DNA from 4 places in the Rhizobium sp. SG570 genome. Region 1 is predicted to be linked to each of the others. Evidence: riboswitches for the same ligand, from Rfam matches in the RefSeq annotation. Region 1 holds a riboswitch; each other region holds the start of a gene.
The links. Region 1 has a riboswitch for cobalamin ahead of FHT28_RS18795 (aromatic ring-hydroxylating dioxygenase subunit alpha). Riboswitches for the same ligand answer to the same signal wherever they lie in the genome.
Positions count from the first base shown of each region.

Region 2: another riboswitch for cobalamin. It lies ahead of nrdH (glutaredoxin-like protein NrdH); the one in region 1 lies ahead of FHT28_RS18795 (aromatic ring-hydroxylating dioxygenase subunit alpha).
Region 3: another riboswitch for cobalamin. It lies ahead of cobU (bifunctional adenosylcobinamide kinase/adenosylcobinamide-phosphate guanylyltransferase); the one in region 1 lies ahead of FHT28_RS18795 (aromatic ring-hydroxylating dioxygenase subunit alpha).
Region 4: another riboswitch for cobalamin. It lies ahead of FHT28_RS33435 (ABC transporter substrate-binding protein); the one in region 1 lies ahead of FHT28_RS18795 (aromatic ring-hydroxylating dioxygenase subunit alpha).

Region 1 covers NZ_JAAZQI010000009.1:62,239-66,415, reverse strand. The annotation lists gene FHT28_RS18800 (hybrid-cluster NAD(P)-dependent oxidoreductase) at 1-759, opposite strand, end outside; gene FHT28_RS18795 (aromatic ring-hydroxylating dioxygenase subunit alpha) at 762-2,006, opposite strand; cobalamin riboswitch at 2,103-2,308, opposite strand; gene FHT28_RS18790 (ACT domain-containing protein) at 2,526-2,939, opposite strand; gene FHT28_RS18785 (DUF6656 family protein) at 3,044-3,655, shown strand; gene FHT28_RS18780 (L-threonylcarbamoyladenylate synthase) at 3,714-4,177, shown strand, end outside.
Region 2 covers NZ_JAAZQI010000003.1:9,243-13,419, forward strand. The annotation lists gene FHT28_RS07325 (acyltransferase family protein) at 1-790, shown strand, start outside; cobalamin riboswitch at 1,050-1,270, shown strand; gene nrdH (glutaredoxin-like protein NrdH) at 1,523-1,744, shown strand; gene nrdI (class Ib ribonucleoside-diphosphate reductase assembly flavoprotein NrdI) at 1,756-2,151, shown strand; gene nrdE (class 1b ribonucleoside-diphosphate reductase subunit alpha) at 2,139-4,177, shown strand, end outside.
Region 3 covers NZ_JAAZQI010000008.1:24,531-28,707, forward strand. The annotation lists gene cobN (cobaltochelatase subunit CobN) at 1-898, opposite strand, end outside; gene cobW (cobalamin biosynthesis protein CobW) at 908-1,957, opposite strand; gene cobU (bifunctional adenosylcobinamide kinase/adenosylcobinamide-phosphate guanylyltransferase) at 1,963-2,487, opposite strand; cobalamin riboswitch at 2,628-3,026, opposite strand; gene FHT28_RS17195 (chloride channel protein) at 3,207-4,177, shown strand, end outside.
Region 4 covers NZ_JAAZQI010000030.1:17,251-21,427, reverse strand. The annotation lists gene FHT28_RS33450 (metalloregulator ArsR/SmtB family transcription factor) at 1-132, opposite strand, end outside; gene FHT28_RS36765 (hypothetical protein) at 489-848, shown strand; gene FHT28_RS33440 (methyltransferase) at 821-1,528, opposite strand; cobalamin riboswitch at 1,792-2,050, shown strand; gene FHT28_RS33435 (ABC transporter substrate-binding protein) at 2,215-3,231, shown strand; gene FHT28_RS33430 (iron ABC transporter permease) at 3,232-4,177, shown strand, end outside.

The DNA of each region.
Region 1 (4,177 bases):
CTGATGGTAGCGGGACATGTTGAAGCCATGCGCTTCCAGCATGGAGCGGACCGCATCCATGAAGACTTCCGGACCGCAGCAGAAGATCGTGCGATCCATGAAATCCGGCGCGAGCAAGCCGATCTTGGCCTTGTCGATGCGACCCTTCAGCCCCGACCAGAGCTCGGTGCGGCCGCAGCCCTCGACGATCAGGCCGAGATTGAGGTTCGGCATGAAGCGGGCGAGATATTCCAGCTCCGAACGGAAGATGATGTCGGCCGGGCTGCGCGAGCAATTGACGAAGGTGATGTCCGACAACGGCGCCGTGTCGGCCATGTAGCGGGTCATGGCCATCATCGGGGTCACGCCGGACCCGGCTGATACGAAGAGATATTTCTCGCCGGGGTGGCGGATATGGCTGAAATCGCCGAGAGGACCGAAAGCCTTGATGCGCATGCCGGGCTTGAGGTTCTCGAACATCCAGCGCGTGCCGATGCTGTCCTTCTGCGCCTTGACGGTCACGGCGACCGAAAAGGGCCGCGACGGTGTCGACGACAGCGTATAGGTGCGCATGACCGGCTCGGGCGCCGTCGGCAGCTCCAGCGTCACAAACTGGCCCGGCAGGTAACGGAACCAGTTGTCCTTGTCGGACCCGAATGTGAAGGTCATCACATCGGGCGCTTCCGGCGTGACCGAGAGGCATTCGAGCAGATGCTGCCTGTCGCTCCAGGGCTGCATCTGGTCGAGGTGTCGATGACGGAGGGAGACGGTCATGTTCATGTTCAGGCAACCGCCGACAGCTTGGCCTGATCGCCCTGCAGCCGGTTGATCATGAAATTCGAGTACCACTCGACGAACTGCATGACGCCGCCTTCATGGATTTCCGAATAGGGACCGGGCTCGTAAGCAGGCGAGCGGATGCCGAAGGCATTTTCCTCGACGATGCGGCGGTCCTGATCGTTGGTCTCAGTCCAGACGTGGGTCAGCTCTTCGAGATCATAGTCCACGCCTTCGACCGCATCCTTGTGCACCAGCCATTTGGTGGTGACGGCGGTTTCCTCGGCGTTGAGCGGCAGGACGCGGAAGGAAATCGCGTGATCGCCGAGCATGTGGTTCCAGGTCGTCGGGTAATGGAACAGCAGCATCGTACCGATGTTGTTGATCGTCACATCCGGCGAGAGCGGCCGCTTGACGGCATTCTGGCCGGACATGGTGTAGCTTTCGGCCCCTTCGATCAGCGGCATGCGTGCGGTGCGGAACTGTCCGTCCGGCGAGATCTTGAATTCGCTCGGCAGGCCGGCAGCTTCACAGCGCTTCCAATGAGCTGTGATCACGGGATCGCTCATTGCCCCCTGCACGCCGCTCACCGTCGGCGCTTCCGAAAAAGTGCGGCAGAGTTCGGGGTGGTTGGCAGCGCAGTGGTAGCACTCGCGATTGTTTTCCCAGACGAGCTTCCAGTTGCCCTTCTCGATGATGGTGCTTTGGAAGGCGACCTTGGCCTCGCTGAGACGATGAGGGACTATGTAGGGCTCGATCGTGGCACGAACCGGCGCGAAGTCCGGCGCATTCTGCGCAAGGCAGATGAAGATATAGCCGCCGACGCTTTCGCAGTGAACGGATTTCAGCGAGTACTGGCTCTTGTCGAAATCCTCGGCCATCTGGCGGGCGAAGAGCAGCGAGCCGTCCAGCTCGTAGGTCCACTGGTGATAGGGGCAGACGAGCTTTGCCGACGAGCCGCGCTCGGTCGTGCAGACCCGCGAGCCGCGATGACGACAGCTATTGTGGAAGGCACGGATGACCTGATCGCGACCGCGAACGATGACGACGGGATAATCGCCGATCTGGACGGTGAAATAATTGCCCGCGCGAGGCACTTCGCAATCATGGCCGATGAACAGCCAATCCCGATAATAGATCATCTCCATATCGAGCTTGAAGTAATCCGGGTCGGTATAGAAGGGCTGCTCCAGGCTGAAACCCTCACGGCGATTCTTCAATTGCCGCAGAACATTGCTGCTGATATCCATTTGCCTATCCTTGCGCAGTACCAAGAAACGGGCGAAGGACATGCACGGCCGGTGGGAACGGCCTAAAGCAATGTCCCGACCGCCCGCCGCGGTCAGTAAACCATATGTGCCCAAGGCTGGTTTCCGGGCTCTGGAGCGGCCCTGTCGCCAGGACCCCATGGCACCTTCCCAGGTCGACCCGACCCAGTGGCTTTATCCGCCATGCCTTACTCCACCACCGTTGCGGGGGCAGCGCCGGATTTTGACCGGCTTCCCAATTCTCCGCCTCCCTAGCAGACGGCACCTTGAGATTGATGACATCATAGCTCTCGGCCCCTTCAGCCGCTGCGCTACAATGCGACATCGGCTTCGAAATTGGCGACAGACGAAACGAGACGCCCGGACGGTTGCGCATAGCGGCAATAAAGGAAGACAATTCAATCTCTTATGCATCGCCGTGGGATGCAGGAATAGTGATCCTCCCACCTCTCGCGAGCGACGCTTTATTCTGAATGCGACAGGTCCGCCGATGGCAGGTGATCAAAGGCGCGGGTGCGCCTGCGAAAGCGCCTGCAGCGCCGCCACCGCACGGCCGGCATCAACGGCCGGAACGAAGATATGATCGTGATAGTAGGCGGCGACGACATTGGCGCTGATGCCCTCATGTCCCAAGGCCGTGGCAAAGGCTGCGGTCAGGCCGACCGCCTCCAGCGAGGAATGGATATCGAGCGTGATCATCCGCATGGCGGGGGCCGTCGGAAGCCCTGCCTGCCGCGCTGCTTCCAGAGGAAGGATCAACGTCACTCCCTCCCTTTCCCGAAAGAGCCCGATCGGCTCCAGGTGAATATGATCGGCGAGCGCCGAAGCCGGCACGCTGCAATAGACGAACTCGCCCTCGGCAAGATTCGGCTTCATGCCCGCCAGCAGCAGCTTGAGATCGGTAATGCCGGGCATGATTCTGATCCTTTTCAACGATCCGCCAGCAGGAGCGCGCGCTTCAGCCCGGCTCAAGCTAGACGATCTATCATTCGGCATCCAGACCTCGATGGCGAGCCGGCATGGCAAAACTCAGATATTTCGATGCCAAGAAACCCGCCAACCCGGAGCCGGTGCCGCCGGCGGCGGGGTATACGGAATTTCTCCGCACCGGCCGCATCAATCGCGACAAGACGCATTGGCTCGCCGAGGAGCGACGTTACCTCACGTTCGAGGAAGTGGCCGAACGCACGGCGAGCAAGCTGCGGAACGCCGGCGAGACAACCCATGGCCGTCTCAACAGCTTTCACCAGTCGATCCGCTTTCCGAAACTGATCTTCCATCACACCCTGCGGGATACGCCGCATCTCGGCTATTGCCACGTCACCGCGGCGCGAACGCAATTCGCGAAATATGAGGAGGTAAGCTGGGCCTTCTACATCGCCAATTTCTTTGCCCGCCTCGGCCAGAACGACAATTTCTTCGAAGACATCAGCCTGAAATATTCGCGAATGTATTTCGCCGTCGCCGTCCATCCGGACAAGGAAGCGTCGGAAAAGAAGCTGACGATCAATCGCGACATCCGGGGCAACGGAGTGCTCTTCCACACCCACGATCCGCAGACCGCCATCCGCAACGTCCTGCTGCTCGGCGCCCGCAACGAGCAGCTTCGCGACATCATTCGCCAGCTTTGATCATTGATCCGAAAACTTGAAAAGCATAAGAACGGCCTGAACTGCAAACGGGCAGGCCATGGCACGACACATAGACATCCTTGAACATCCGCAAACGGCGATAGAGGTCGCCTCGGCAACGCTTGCCGAGGGTTTGCCGATCGGATTGCCGACGGAGACCGTCTATGGGCTTGCCGCCGATGCCACCAATCCAGCCGCCATCACCCGTATCTACGAAACCAAGGGCCGGCCGCGCTTCAATCCGCTGATCTGCCATATGAGCGATCTGGCTATGGCCGAACGCTACGCGATCTTCGATCCCATCTCCCGCAAGCTGGCGGAAGCCTTCTGGCCCGGTCCGCTGACGCTGGTGCTGCCGCTACGGCCTGAAAGCGGCATCCATCCGCTGGCGACCGCCGGTCTCGACACGGTCGGCATCCGCGTGCCGCAGGGCTTTGCCGGCGAGTTGATCCGCGCCTTCGGAAAGCCTCTGGCCGCCCCAAGCGCCAATACGTCGGGCAAGATCAGCGCCACCAGCGCCGA
Region 2 (4,177 bases), on a different contig from region 1:
CCGAGACGTCTTCTGGCACTATCTGACCCTGACGCCCATTCCGCTGCCCGACGGACGTGAGGTCAATCTCTTCTGGATGCAGCACCTGTGGTACCTCGCCTATCTCTGGACCTATACCGCAATCCTGACGCTTGTCGTATCGGCCTGGCCGAAGTTGCTGCCCCTCGCGGGGGATCGGCTGACGCCCCGGCTGGCGGGCAAGTGGATACTGATATTTCCCGCCATACTGTTCATCTTGCTCAGGCTCGCGCTGCGGCCGGCCTTCCCCCCGACACTCAATATCCTCACCGACTGGTACAGCCATAGTATCTATCTGATGTCATTTCTGCTCGGTGTCGTGATGGCCATGCGCAGCGAATGCTGGGAGGCGGTCGTCGACGCGCGAAAACCCGCCCTGATCCTGGCGCTGGGTTGTGCGGTGCTTCTGACGATGCTCTTCCCGGGCCTGCCTGCCGGCGAGCCTGACATGTGGCAGGCATTTGCGGGAAGGGTGCTTGCCGGCACGTTCCAATGGTGTGCGATCGTCGCAATTCTCGGATACGCAAAGGTCTGGCTGAATTCGGAGAACGCCGTTGTCCGCTATCTGAACAGGGCAGTGCTGACCTACTACGTGCTTCACCAGACGGTCATGTTGGTTATTGCCTACTGGTTGCGTGAGTTTGGGTTGATGTCCGCCTCGTCTTTCATCCCGATCGTGGTTGCGACGCTCGCCGTCTGTGCGTTGTGTTACGAACTGAAACGACGCCTGGAAATCTCCTGGAAAGCCAGGATCCGCGCTGGCATTGCCTGACGTATGGATATCTCGATGTTCACCCGGCATGGGCTCCCTGGAGCAATCTCTCTGCTTCAGGGTTAAGAGGGCGTCCGGTGCGCCGACAATCGGCCCCGGCTTTCACGATATCCACTCGCCGCACATTCCCGAGGTCGAGAAGATGACCGATCTTCTGTCGTTGTCGCGAAAACGTCTTCGGGACTTAGCCGCAGGCCTTATCAACATCTTAAATGAAGGATCGGTGACGGAACCTGTTGACGCAAATTTAACCTCGTCTACTATATCTAGTGTTCGAGGTTCCTTCGATTCGCAAGGATTGGAGGCTAAGATGGGAATACGGTCGCCGAGCATGATGCTCGTCAAGCCGTAGCTGCCCCCGCAACTGTGAGCGGCGAGTATTGTTCTGCATGTGCCACTGAGGAATATATGCCTCGGGAAGGCATGAGCAAATACTTCGACCCGCAAGCCAGGAGACCTGCCTCGAGCAATAGCGTCCACGGGCGGGGTGTCCGGATGGCGAGCGATGGTTTGCGGCAGCTCGCCGTTGCCGTCGCTTTCCTCGAATGGCCCGCAAAGGTTACTTCGAGGTGTGAAGTCCATGTCTTTGAGTATCCTTATCTGCCTGCACGACTGACGGCCGCCTAAGCGTCCGGCAGTCGGTTGTGCCCGCCGCCATTTTTCAGATTGCCGAACGGGTGTCGCCCGACGCCCGGACGATCTCGCACGCCTGTCATATATACGAGGACATCCATGAGCATTACCGTCTACAGCAAGCCCGCTTGCGTCCAGTGCACCGCGACCACACGCGCCCTCGACCGCCAGGGTATCGATTACACCATCGTCGACGTGTCCACCGATACTGAAGCCTACGAGCTGGTGCAGGGTCTCGGCTATCGTCAGGTCCCGGTCGTTATCGCCGGCGAGCAGCATTGGGCTGGCTTCCGCCCCGACATGATCAGCGCGCTCGCCTGAGGAACCGGGCGGTGGGCGAGATCGTCTATTTCTCCAGCAGATCTGAGAACACCCATCGCTTCGTTGCCAAGCTTGCCTTGCCGGCCGCTCGCATTCCGCTCGGCGCGGGTGAAGAGCTGCGAGCGGCCCGTCCTTACGTTCTCATTGTCCCAACCTATTGTGGTGAAGGGGGCAAGGGTGCCGTGCCCAAGCAGGTTATCCGCTTCCTCAACGATGCGGATAACCGTTCAAACATCCGCGGGGTCATTGCCGCGGGCAACAGCAACTTCGGGGCGACCTTTGGTATCGCCGGCGACATCATCTCCACCAAATGCCAGGTGCCGTTTCTCTATCGGTTCGAGCTTTTGGGCACGGAAGAGGATGTCGTGAATGTCAGACACGGATTGGAACGATTTTGGACACGCTAAGCTCTTCTTTGTCGCGGCACGCGGCCGAAAAACCGCTTCACACTTTTTCTCATCCCGCGAGCGACCGGCCATCGAAGGTCACGGAAACGGCGTTGGACTATCACGCCCTCAACGCCATGCTGAACCTCTATGACGAGCAGGGTAGTATCCAACTCGACAAGGACCGCTTGGCGGCCAAGCAGTATTTCCTCCAGCATGTCAACCAGAATACGGTGTTCTTCCATAACCTGCGGGAGAAGCTCGATTACCTGGTGACGGAGGGCTATTACGAACGGGAGGTGCTGGACCAATATTCCTTCAACTTCGTCCGCGATCTCTTCGATCATGCCTATGCGAAGAAGTTCCGCTTTCCGACGTTCCTCGGCGCTTTCAAATATTACACCAGCTATACGCTGAAGACCTTCGACGGAAAGCGCTATCTGGAGCGCTATGAAGACCGTGTCTGCATGGTAGCCTTGGCGCTGGCGCGCGGCAGCGAGCAGCTTGCCCATGACATGGTGGACGAGATTATTTCCGGCCGCTTCCAGCCGGCGACGCCGACCTTCCTCAACGCCGGCAAGAAGCAGCGCGGCGAGCTGGTTTCCTGCTTCCTGCTGCGCGTCGAAGACAACATGGAATCGATCGGCCGCGCCATCAATTCCGCGCTGCAGCTTTCCAAGCGCGGCGGCGGCGTGGCGCTGTCGCTCACCAACATCCGCGAGGCCGGCGCGCCGATCAAGCACATCGAGAACCAGTCTTCCGGCATCATCCCGGTGATGAAGCTGCTCGAAGACTCTTTCTCCTACGCCAACCAGCTCGGAGCCAGGCAGGGCGCGGGCGCCGTATATCTCAACGCCCATCACCCTGATATCATGCGCTTCCTCGACACCAAGCGCGAGAATGCCGACGAGAAGATCCGCATCAAGACCCTGTCGCTCGGTGTCGTCATTCCCGACATCACCTTCGAGCTCGCGAAGAACAATGACGATATGTATCTGTTCTCGCCCTATGACGTGGAGCGCGTCTATGGCGTGCCTTTCACGGAAATCTCGGTGACAGAAAAGTACCGCGAGATGGTGGCAGACAGCCGCATCCGCAAGAAGAAGATCAAGGCGCGCGACTTCTTCCAGGTGATTGCCGAAATCCAGTTCGAAAGCGGCTATCCCTACATCATGTTCGAGGACACTGTGAACCGCGCGAACCCGATCGCCGGCCGCATCACCATGAGCAATCTCTGCTCGGAAATCCTGCAGGTGAGCGAAGCGAGCGAATACAGCGACGACCTTTCCTACACGCATATGGGCAAGGACATCTCCTGCAATCTCGGCTCGCTCAACATCGCAGCCGCGATGGACAGCCCCGATTTCGGCAAGACGATCGAAATGTCGATTCGCGCGCTGACGGCAGTCTCCGACATGAGCCATATCTCGTCGGTGCCTTCGATCGAAAAGGGCAATGACGACAGCCACGCCATCGGCCTCGGCCAGATGAACCTGCACGGCTATCTTGCCCGCGAGCGCATCTTCTACGGCTCCGAGGAAGGCGTCGATTTCACCAACATCTATTTCTATACCGTGACCTATCACGCCATCCGTGCCTCGAACCTCCTAGCGGTCGAGCGCGGGCAGAGCTTCAAGGGCTTCGAGAACTCGAAATACGCGTCCGGTGAGTACTTCGACAAATATACCGAGCAGGAATGGAAGCCGGCGACCGAACGCGTGGCCGAACTGTTCGAAAAGGCCGGCATCGCCATCCCGACACAGGAAGATTGGGCGAAGTTGAAGCAGTCCGTGATGAAGGGCGGCCTTTATAACCAGAACCTGCAGGCCGTGCCTCCCACAGGTTCGATCTCCTATATCAACCACTCGACTTCTTCGATCCATCCGATCGTCTCCAAGATCGAAATCCGCAAGGAAGGCAAGATCGGCCGCGTCTATTATCCGGCCGCCTTCATGACCAACGACAATCTCGATTATTATCAGGACGCCTACGAGATCGGGCCGGAAAAGATCATCGACACCTATGCGGCCGCCACCCAGCATGTCGA
Region 3 (4,177 bases), on a different contig from region 1:
CCTTCAAACTATAGGCGAACACCGGCAACGGCCGCATACCCTCTGCGATGAGTGCTTGCATCATGGCTTCGACAGGCCTGGTTTCGCCGCTCTGGACGAGAGCGCGATAGAAGGAGATGGCGACAGTCGGAACTTTGAGGTCCGCCAACTGCTCCGCTCCCTGTAACGCCCCCTCACCCGGCGCTCCTTCGATAAACTCAGGGGCGCCACCCTCTCCCCGCTGGGGCGAGGGTAATACTGCACCCTCGACTTCCGCCTTCTCCCCCCGGGGAGAAAGTGCCCGAAGGGCGGATGAGGGGGTGCTTCCACACGACGTAGAAACACTCCTCCACTCCTCGATCCCAATCGCACCCCTGCCCGGCCACCAGATCCCGGCCTTCATCAAGGGTGCGGCCGGCATCGGCTTTTCCGCCCCTGACAGCATCGCCTCGGCATAGGCGAGAAACGCCCTGGAGTTCGCCTCCCCGCCCTCGATCAAATAGGACCAGAGCGCATTGAGATCATCGAGCGCGACATTGGAAAAGGGCGTCAGCCCTGGATCGGGTTTCGAATCTCCCGGCAGCACGGCGATCGCCGCACCCTGACGCGCAGCACAAGCGTGCAGCGCCTCCAGTGCATAGTGGAAATAGCTCGCACCTCCGAGCGCTCGCACGACGATCAGCTTCGCATGCCGCGCGGTGCGCTCGATATAGGTATCGACCGACATCGGATGCTTGAGGCTCATCAGGCTCGCAAGCCGCAGGGAACAGCTGCCCTCGCCTTGCCCGCGAGCCGCGGCTATCGCCGCAAGCTCGGTATCGGCCGCCGACAGGAAGAGGATATCGCCCGGCGACTGGCCGAGATCGATCGCCTCGTCGCCGTCACTGATCGTTCCCTTCTGGGCTAGGAGGAGATGCATGACTTTGCCTTAGACCAGCGCTTCGATCGCCTTGCGCACGATCCCTTCGTCCATCTCGTGCAGACCGATGACAACCAGCCGCGTCGCGCGCTCCTCGCCGGGCGCCCAGGTACGGTCGAAATAGTTGTCGATGCGGCTGCCGACGGCCTGTACCTGCAAGCGCATCGGCTTGCCGGGCACATCGACAAAACCCTTGAGACGCAGGATATCATGTTCGGAAATGACGCTCTTCAGCGCTTCGATGAAGGCGTTCGGGTCGGCAATGGGGCCAAGCTCGACGACGAAGCTGTCGAATTCGTCGTGATCATGTGGTGTGCCGTCTTCGTGTTCCAACTCATGGTGCGATTTGCGGTTGACGATATCACCTTCGGTACCGATGCCGAGGCCGAGCAGAATGGCTGCCGGCACGTCGCCGTTCTTCGCCTCGATGATCGTCGGCTTGCGGACGGTGCGTGACGCGACTTCCGCACGCACGCGGCCAAGGCCGGCGACGTCGATCAGGTCGGTCTTGTTGAGAACGATCAGATCGGCGCAGGTCAGCTGGTCCTCGAACAGTTCCTCGATCGGGCTTTCGTGATCGAGCGAATCGTCCTCGACACGACGGGCTTCGACGGCATCATGATCGTCGGCAAAGCGGCCTGCGGCGACGGCGGCGCTGTCGACCACGGTGATGACGCCATCGACGGTGACATGCGTGCGGATGTCAGGCCAGTTGAAGGCAGCGACCAGCGGCTGCGGCAGCGCCAGACCGGAGGTCTCGATGATGATATGGTCGGGACGCGCGTCACGCTCCAAAAGCTTGGTCATGGTCGGGATGAAATCGTCGGCGACGGTGCAGCAGATGCAGCCATTGGTCAGCTCGATGATGTCGTCCTCGGTGCAGTTCTCCGCGCCGCAGCCCTTGAGCACGTCGCCGTCGACACCCAGATCACCGAACTCGTTGATGATGAGGGCGATCTTCCTGCCGCCGGCATTCTGCAACAGGTTGCGAATCATCGTTGTCTTGCCGGCTCCCAGAAAGCCGGTGATGACGGTGGCGGGAATCTTTGCCTGGTTCATGTGGATCAACCCTTCATTTTCAGCGGCAATCCCGCCGCGATAAAATAGACTTCGGCGCTTGTCGCCGCGATCATCTGGTGCAGCCGGCCGGCATGATCGCGAAATTCGCGCGCCATGCGGTTTTCCGGCACGATGCCGAGCCCGACCTCGTTGGAGACGAGCACGAGCCGCGCCTTGGCCTTCGGCAAAAATTCGGTAAGAACAGCAAATTCAGCTGCGACGTTTCGTTCGGCCATCATCAGATTGGTGACCCACAGCGTCAGGCAATCGACGAGAACAGCGCGGCCATCGCCGTCGATCGCCGCCAGCCGGGCGGTCAGGTCGAGCGGCTCCTCGTGCGTCGTCCAGAGATCGCCGCGTTCGTTTCGATGCTGCGCGATACGTTCGCGCATTTCGTCGTCCCAGGCTCGTCCGGTCGCCACATAGTGACGGTCAAGGCCGGTATCCGAGATCAGCGATTCGGCGAATCGGGATTTGCCGGAGCGCGCGCCGCCGAGAACGAAAACAGCGCGGGATTGTGAGGATGGCATGAGCTATTGTCGCCCCCATACGAGGGCACGGAGCCGCGCAACGCGGCTAAGACCGAAAGGGGCGCGCTTACGCGCGAGAAATTCGTTTGGCGCCATGACAACCTCCGTGCTGGCAGCGAGACATGCGTCCCAAGATGGGCGCTGTGCCCGGCACGTATGGCAGGTCTCCTGGCTCGCGGTTAAGGCGCAACGAGGGGGCAGACCGAAACCGGTCGCCCCCGATCGTGCACCAGCGGATCTTTCTCGCCTTCCCGGCAATGCATCATGAAAAGACGGACGATTCGTAGATATCGGAGGCGTCCAGCCCTGGTAGATCATGATGCCACACCAGTGGCTTTTCCGGCTTGAAGTTTCTCCGCCTGTTCGCCCCATGCGAACCATCGGCGGGATAGCTGTCAAACCGGACGAAAGACCCTGACCGCTCTACAGTCGCGGGGTCGGCTGTGATGAGAACGCCCGGATTGGGTCCGCCCCTTCACATTCCCTTTTCATCCCATGCGGCACATCGCCGCTCGGAAACCATTCGTTATGCCGGCAATGATTAGGCTTTCACTTAGTTCAAGTCAATCAAGGACATGGGTGCGACATCGGCTGTCCCAGCCGCGAAATCGCCGCATAATCCCGAGAACACATCACTTTTTTTGCCGTATTTCTTTGATGTTAGGAGTTTATAGAGGCTAAGCCCTCATATTCGAGTAGAAACGTATCGTCCGTCCCCAATGTTGCAGAAATTCCAACCCCGTCGCCTGGGCGTCTTCTCAGCCCTATTCGATCTTGGTCGATTTAGAGCGCTGCTCCGCCGCGGCGAACTAGGACTCGTTTTCGCCGGCGCGCTCGTGGGCATCGCGTCCGGCTGCGCCGTTACGGCCATGAGTTTCGTTTCGCGCAAGCTGCACAGCCTCATCTACGGGATCACGGATTACGAGCGCCTGAGCTCGGCGGCAGTGGCGATCCCGGACAAATCGGTGGTGCTGATAGCCCCGATAGCCGGCGGCATCATTCTTGGTATTCTGCTCTATATTCTTTCACGCACCCGCAAGAAGCCGATGGTCGACCCGATCGAGGCGAATGCGCTGCATGGCGGACGCATGTCCTTGACCGACAGCATCATCGTCGCCGTGCAGAACCTGATCTCGAATGGGTTCGGCGCCTCCGTCGGGCTTGAGGCGGGCTACACGCAGCTTGCCGCCGGCATCGCTTCGAAGTTCGGTTACAAGATGCAGATGCGCCGCGCGGATCTGCGCATGCTCGTGGGCTGCGGTGCTGCCGGCGCCATTGCCGCAGCGTTTAACGCACCGCTGACCGGCGCCTTTTACGCCTTCGAGCTGATCATCGGCACCTATTCCATCCTGACCCTGACGCCCGTCGTCGTCTCGGCCCTGATATCGACGATGATCGCAAGGCTGCTCGCCGGCGACGACTTCGCCATCGATATCGGCCATTTCGGCACAATAGTGCCGGCGGATTACCTTCCGGCTGTTTTGCTCGGCGCTTTTTGCGCCGGCATCGGCATCCTGATCATGCAGGGCGTCGCCTGGGTCGAGGAACTGGCGCGCAAGAGCTCGATTGCGCCGCCTTTCCGCCCGGCGCTCGGCGGCCTGTTCGTCGGCTTGCTGGCTTTGATATCACCCCAGGTTCTATCGGCCGGCCACGGAGCCCTCCATCTCAATCTCTCCACCGATGTAACCTT
Region 4 (4,177 bases), on a different contig from region 1:
GCCGACGCCCTTGGCTTGAGAACGAGCCTCGACGAGGCCATCCGCTGCCAGCTTGACAAGCTGCTGGCGCGCATTCTCCCCGGTTGTTCCAAGAGCAGCGCCGAGCGCCGATGAGGTTTGCGAACCGCGCATCTTCAAAAGCGTGAGAATCCGCTCGGATGCGGGCCGCCCCTGGCGCTTCTCCGCTTCCGTGTCAGTCGAGCCAGCGAGGTAATATTCCAAAGCCATGCTTGGTATATAGTCGAGCCTCGAACAGCCATCAATCCCGATGGGCGCCTCTAACTCGACTTTGGATGATGATTCAATTTCACCGCGCACGGATGCCTGACCGGATTGCCTCTCCATCAACTCGATATTCGAGCCTGAGCGATACCATTGTATCCGGAAAAATATAATGCCAGTGGTTGGACCTCTTCCAGGAGAATCCCATAATCAGACTCCACCGCCCGATCCCTGTCGGGAAAATCGCTATTGAACTCGGCAGCATAGTGTTCTCGACGCCCGCCTGGGCTGACCGTGTGGCGACCGATCAGATCGACCGTCAGGTGCATATTCCGGATGTCGTGAACCGCGTCATCATCCTGCAGCACCAGACCCTCAACATCGCCGTCCAGCTCGAAGCGCTCTGCGGCATCGCGGTTCGTTCGGCGAAACTCGGCAGCGGTCAGTGGGAGGAAACCGCTTTCGCGCCGCTGTTCCGGCAAAGGGACAGGAAAGGAAGCTGTCGCGACAGGGGCAGTAGATATTGCGAGACGCCGGATTTGTTTCGATCGACTGATCCGAATAGCCTGCCTATGCATCGAAATGCCCGCTGGTGGGATCAAGCCCTGACGATGTGGATCCCGTAACTCCTCACGCTCTCATCTCCTACGATGTCCCTCATATGCAAGGGCACGTCCGATTCCACCGACCAGCGGTCTTTTACAACAAGGTGCTTTGGAAGATGGTCGACGATGCCCGAGATGACCTTTTCGTAGTCTACAATGATCGCTTCGCGACCGATCAGGCGATCGATCAAACTGGCATCGCTCGCCACGTGGCCGTTTTCGCAAAACCAATAGGATATGAGGTCCAGCTCCGAATTCGACGGCAAATCGGGAGGCAGGGTCTGGTTGAGAAAGCTGAAATTGCCGGCGCAACCGGAATCCGTCAGCACCGTTTGCGCGATGTTCAAGTGTAAGGGCGATTGATCGACGAAGGTCAGGTGCAGCCTCGGGTTCGTAGCGAGAAATGCGAACGTCAATCCGAAGACGCCCGAGCCGCAGCCTAGGTCGCGCACGTTTTCGTATTTCACCGGGTCGATATTCGCGGAGAGCAAAGCCAGGCAGCATTTGAGAGCGTTTTTAATTCCATACGCCTTCGTAAAAGTCTCAGCCTGCGTCTTGTGGTCAAATATGAAAATTCTTGCTGCGCTTTCGACTTCTTCTCTGAGCGCCAAAGCCTCTTGATCGGCTTTGAAGATTCCCGACCTTGCCTGTAACGCCGCTGCCAATTCAGCCAGCTCGACCGGAAACGTCCCCTGTTGCATTTTCATCCATCATTTTGGTTAGGCTCACGCCGTCTGGTGAGCAGTGATAATGTCGATATATTGGCCCGCAGGGCGTTTTAGATATGAATTCTATTATGCAGATCGATAAATGAACTTCGCCGGATGTGAACGCATCCATTTCATTCTCATACAACGAGACGAGCGTGTTCTTCAATGTCGAGCAACTCGTCGTCGAGGTGGAGAAGAGAAGAAACATTGCGCGGCTTTTGTCGATGGATGTGCTTGACGGCGAGCGGTCGTCCGACATAACTGGATGCGACGGTTCCCCAAGGAAGACTCTACGGGGATTAATAGGGAACACGGTGAGGGCGACCCAAAGGGGACCTAGACCGTGGCTGCCCCCGCAACTGTAAGCGGATTGCCGGTCATCCCGGAGCGACCAGCTTGCTGGTCATCTCCCAGGGTCTTCGGACCATGCCACTGCGCGGAAACGGCGCGGGAAGGCAGATGATTGTCAGACATCCGCGAGCCAGGAGACCTGCCGTCAATCACGATCCAATCAGCCGGGCGGGGATGCCCGGAAAGGGACAGAGAATGATTGACCTGAGCCTTCGATATTACCCGGCACTCTTCGTTCTTGATTGGGATTTCCGCGACCGGCTGCGGTGTGCCTGAGCGCTGTTGCGCTGACGTCACTCAGTTTTTCATCCCTATCGAGATCTTTCATGCGCCATTTTCTGACGACCATTACATTTGCGCTCGGCCTTGCCGGCTTCGCAGCTCCCGGTTTTGCAGCGACCCAGTATCCCCTCACCATCAACAATTGCGGCCAGCAGGTCACCTTTAAAAAGGCTCCAGCTCGGATCCTGTCCATCGGTCAAGGCATGACCGAGATCCTGCTGTCGCTCGGCCTTGCCGACAAGATCGTCGGAACGGCCGTCTGGGTCGGGCCTGTTCTGCCACAATATGCCGAAGCCAACGGCAAGATCCCGCGTCTTGCCGATAATGACCCGAGTTTCGAAGCGGTTGTCGGCAAGGAACCGGACCTCGTTGCCGCCGAATTCGAATGGCATGTCGGTCCGCAAGGTTCGGTCGGCAAGCGCGAGCAGTTCTCCGGGCTTGGCATCAACACCTACATCGCGCCGACCGACTGCGTTGCCAAGGTCAATGCCGACGGCGGTGACGGCGTGCGCAAGGAACTCTTCACGATGGACCTGATCTATCAGGAGATCGATGAACTCGCGCGGATTTTCGACGTCAATGATCGCGGCGATGCGCTGATCGCTGACCTCAAGAAGCGTCAGGCGGAAGCAGTGGCTTCAATTGCCGGCGCACAGGCCAAGAACCTGCCGATTGTGTTCTGGTTCTCGAGCAAGGAAGTCAACGGCGATGCCTTCATCGCCGGCAAGAACAGTGCGCCGGCGTATATCCTCAAGACACTCGGCGCCAGGAACGTCGTGACGACGGAGGAGGAATGGCCGCTGGTTGGATGGGAGACGATCGCGCAGGCCAATCCGGCCGTGGTCGTCATCGCGACGATGGATCGCCGGCGCTACGCGGCCGACGATCCCAAGGTAAAGCTCGATTTCCTCGAGAAGGACCCGGTCACGAGCCAGCTCGATGCAGTCAAGAACAAGCACTTCGTGATGATGGACGCGCAGTCGATGAATCCCACCATCCGGACCATCGACGGCATCGAGACCCTGGCCAAGGGCATCAAGTCCTTCGGCCTGGCGCAATAGATGCGCGGGATCGCAAGACGGCAGAAGCGGTGGGCGCTATTGGCGCTCACCATCGCCGCAATCGTGCTCCTGGCGCTCATGATCAGCCTTGCCGTGTCGATCGGCGAGATTTCCATCCCGCTGGCCACAACAGCCAAGGCCGTTGCGAACCGGCTGATGGGGACGGATTTCGAGTTGAGCCGGATCCATCAGGGTATCGTCTGGGACTACAGGCTGAGCCGAGCGCTCGTAGCCGCCAGCGCCGGCGCCTCATTGGCGCTGAGCGGCGTGATCCTGCAGGCCATGCTGCGTAATCCGCTCGCCGAACCCTATGTGCTCGGCATTTCAGCAGGCGCCTCGACCGGCGCGGTCTGCGTCATGATCCTCGGTCTCGGCTCGGGAATCCTGGGCCTTTCGGGCGGGGCCTTCCTCGGCGCGATCGCGGCCTTTCTCTTCGTCGGCCTCCTGGCTACGGGCGTCGGCGGCACAAGCGAGCGGATCATCCTGTGCGGCGTCGCCGGCTCGCAGCTCTTCAATGCACTCACCTCCTATATCGTCACCACATCGGCGAATGCCGAGCAGGCAAGGGGTGTCATGTTCTGGCTGCTCGGCTCGTTGAGCGGCGTGCGCTGGCCGGATGTCTATCTTTCGGGGCCGGTTGCCATTGTCGGCTTTGCAATCTGCATGGGACATGTCCGGGTTCTGGACGCCTTCGTCTTTGGCACCGATGCTGCGGCTTCGCTCGGCATTGCGGTGCGGCGCGCGCAGATCGTCCTGCTTGGGACGACGGCGCTCATGACGGCTGCGGTCGTCAGCATCGTCGGCTCGATCGGCTTTGTCGGTCTCGTCATCCCGCATGCGGCCCGTTTTCTGGTTGGCCCCAGTCATGATCGGCTGCTGCCGGCGGCGGCGCTTACCGGCGCGATCTTCATGGTCGGCGCCGATATCGTCTCGAGGATCATCATCC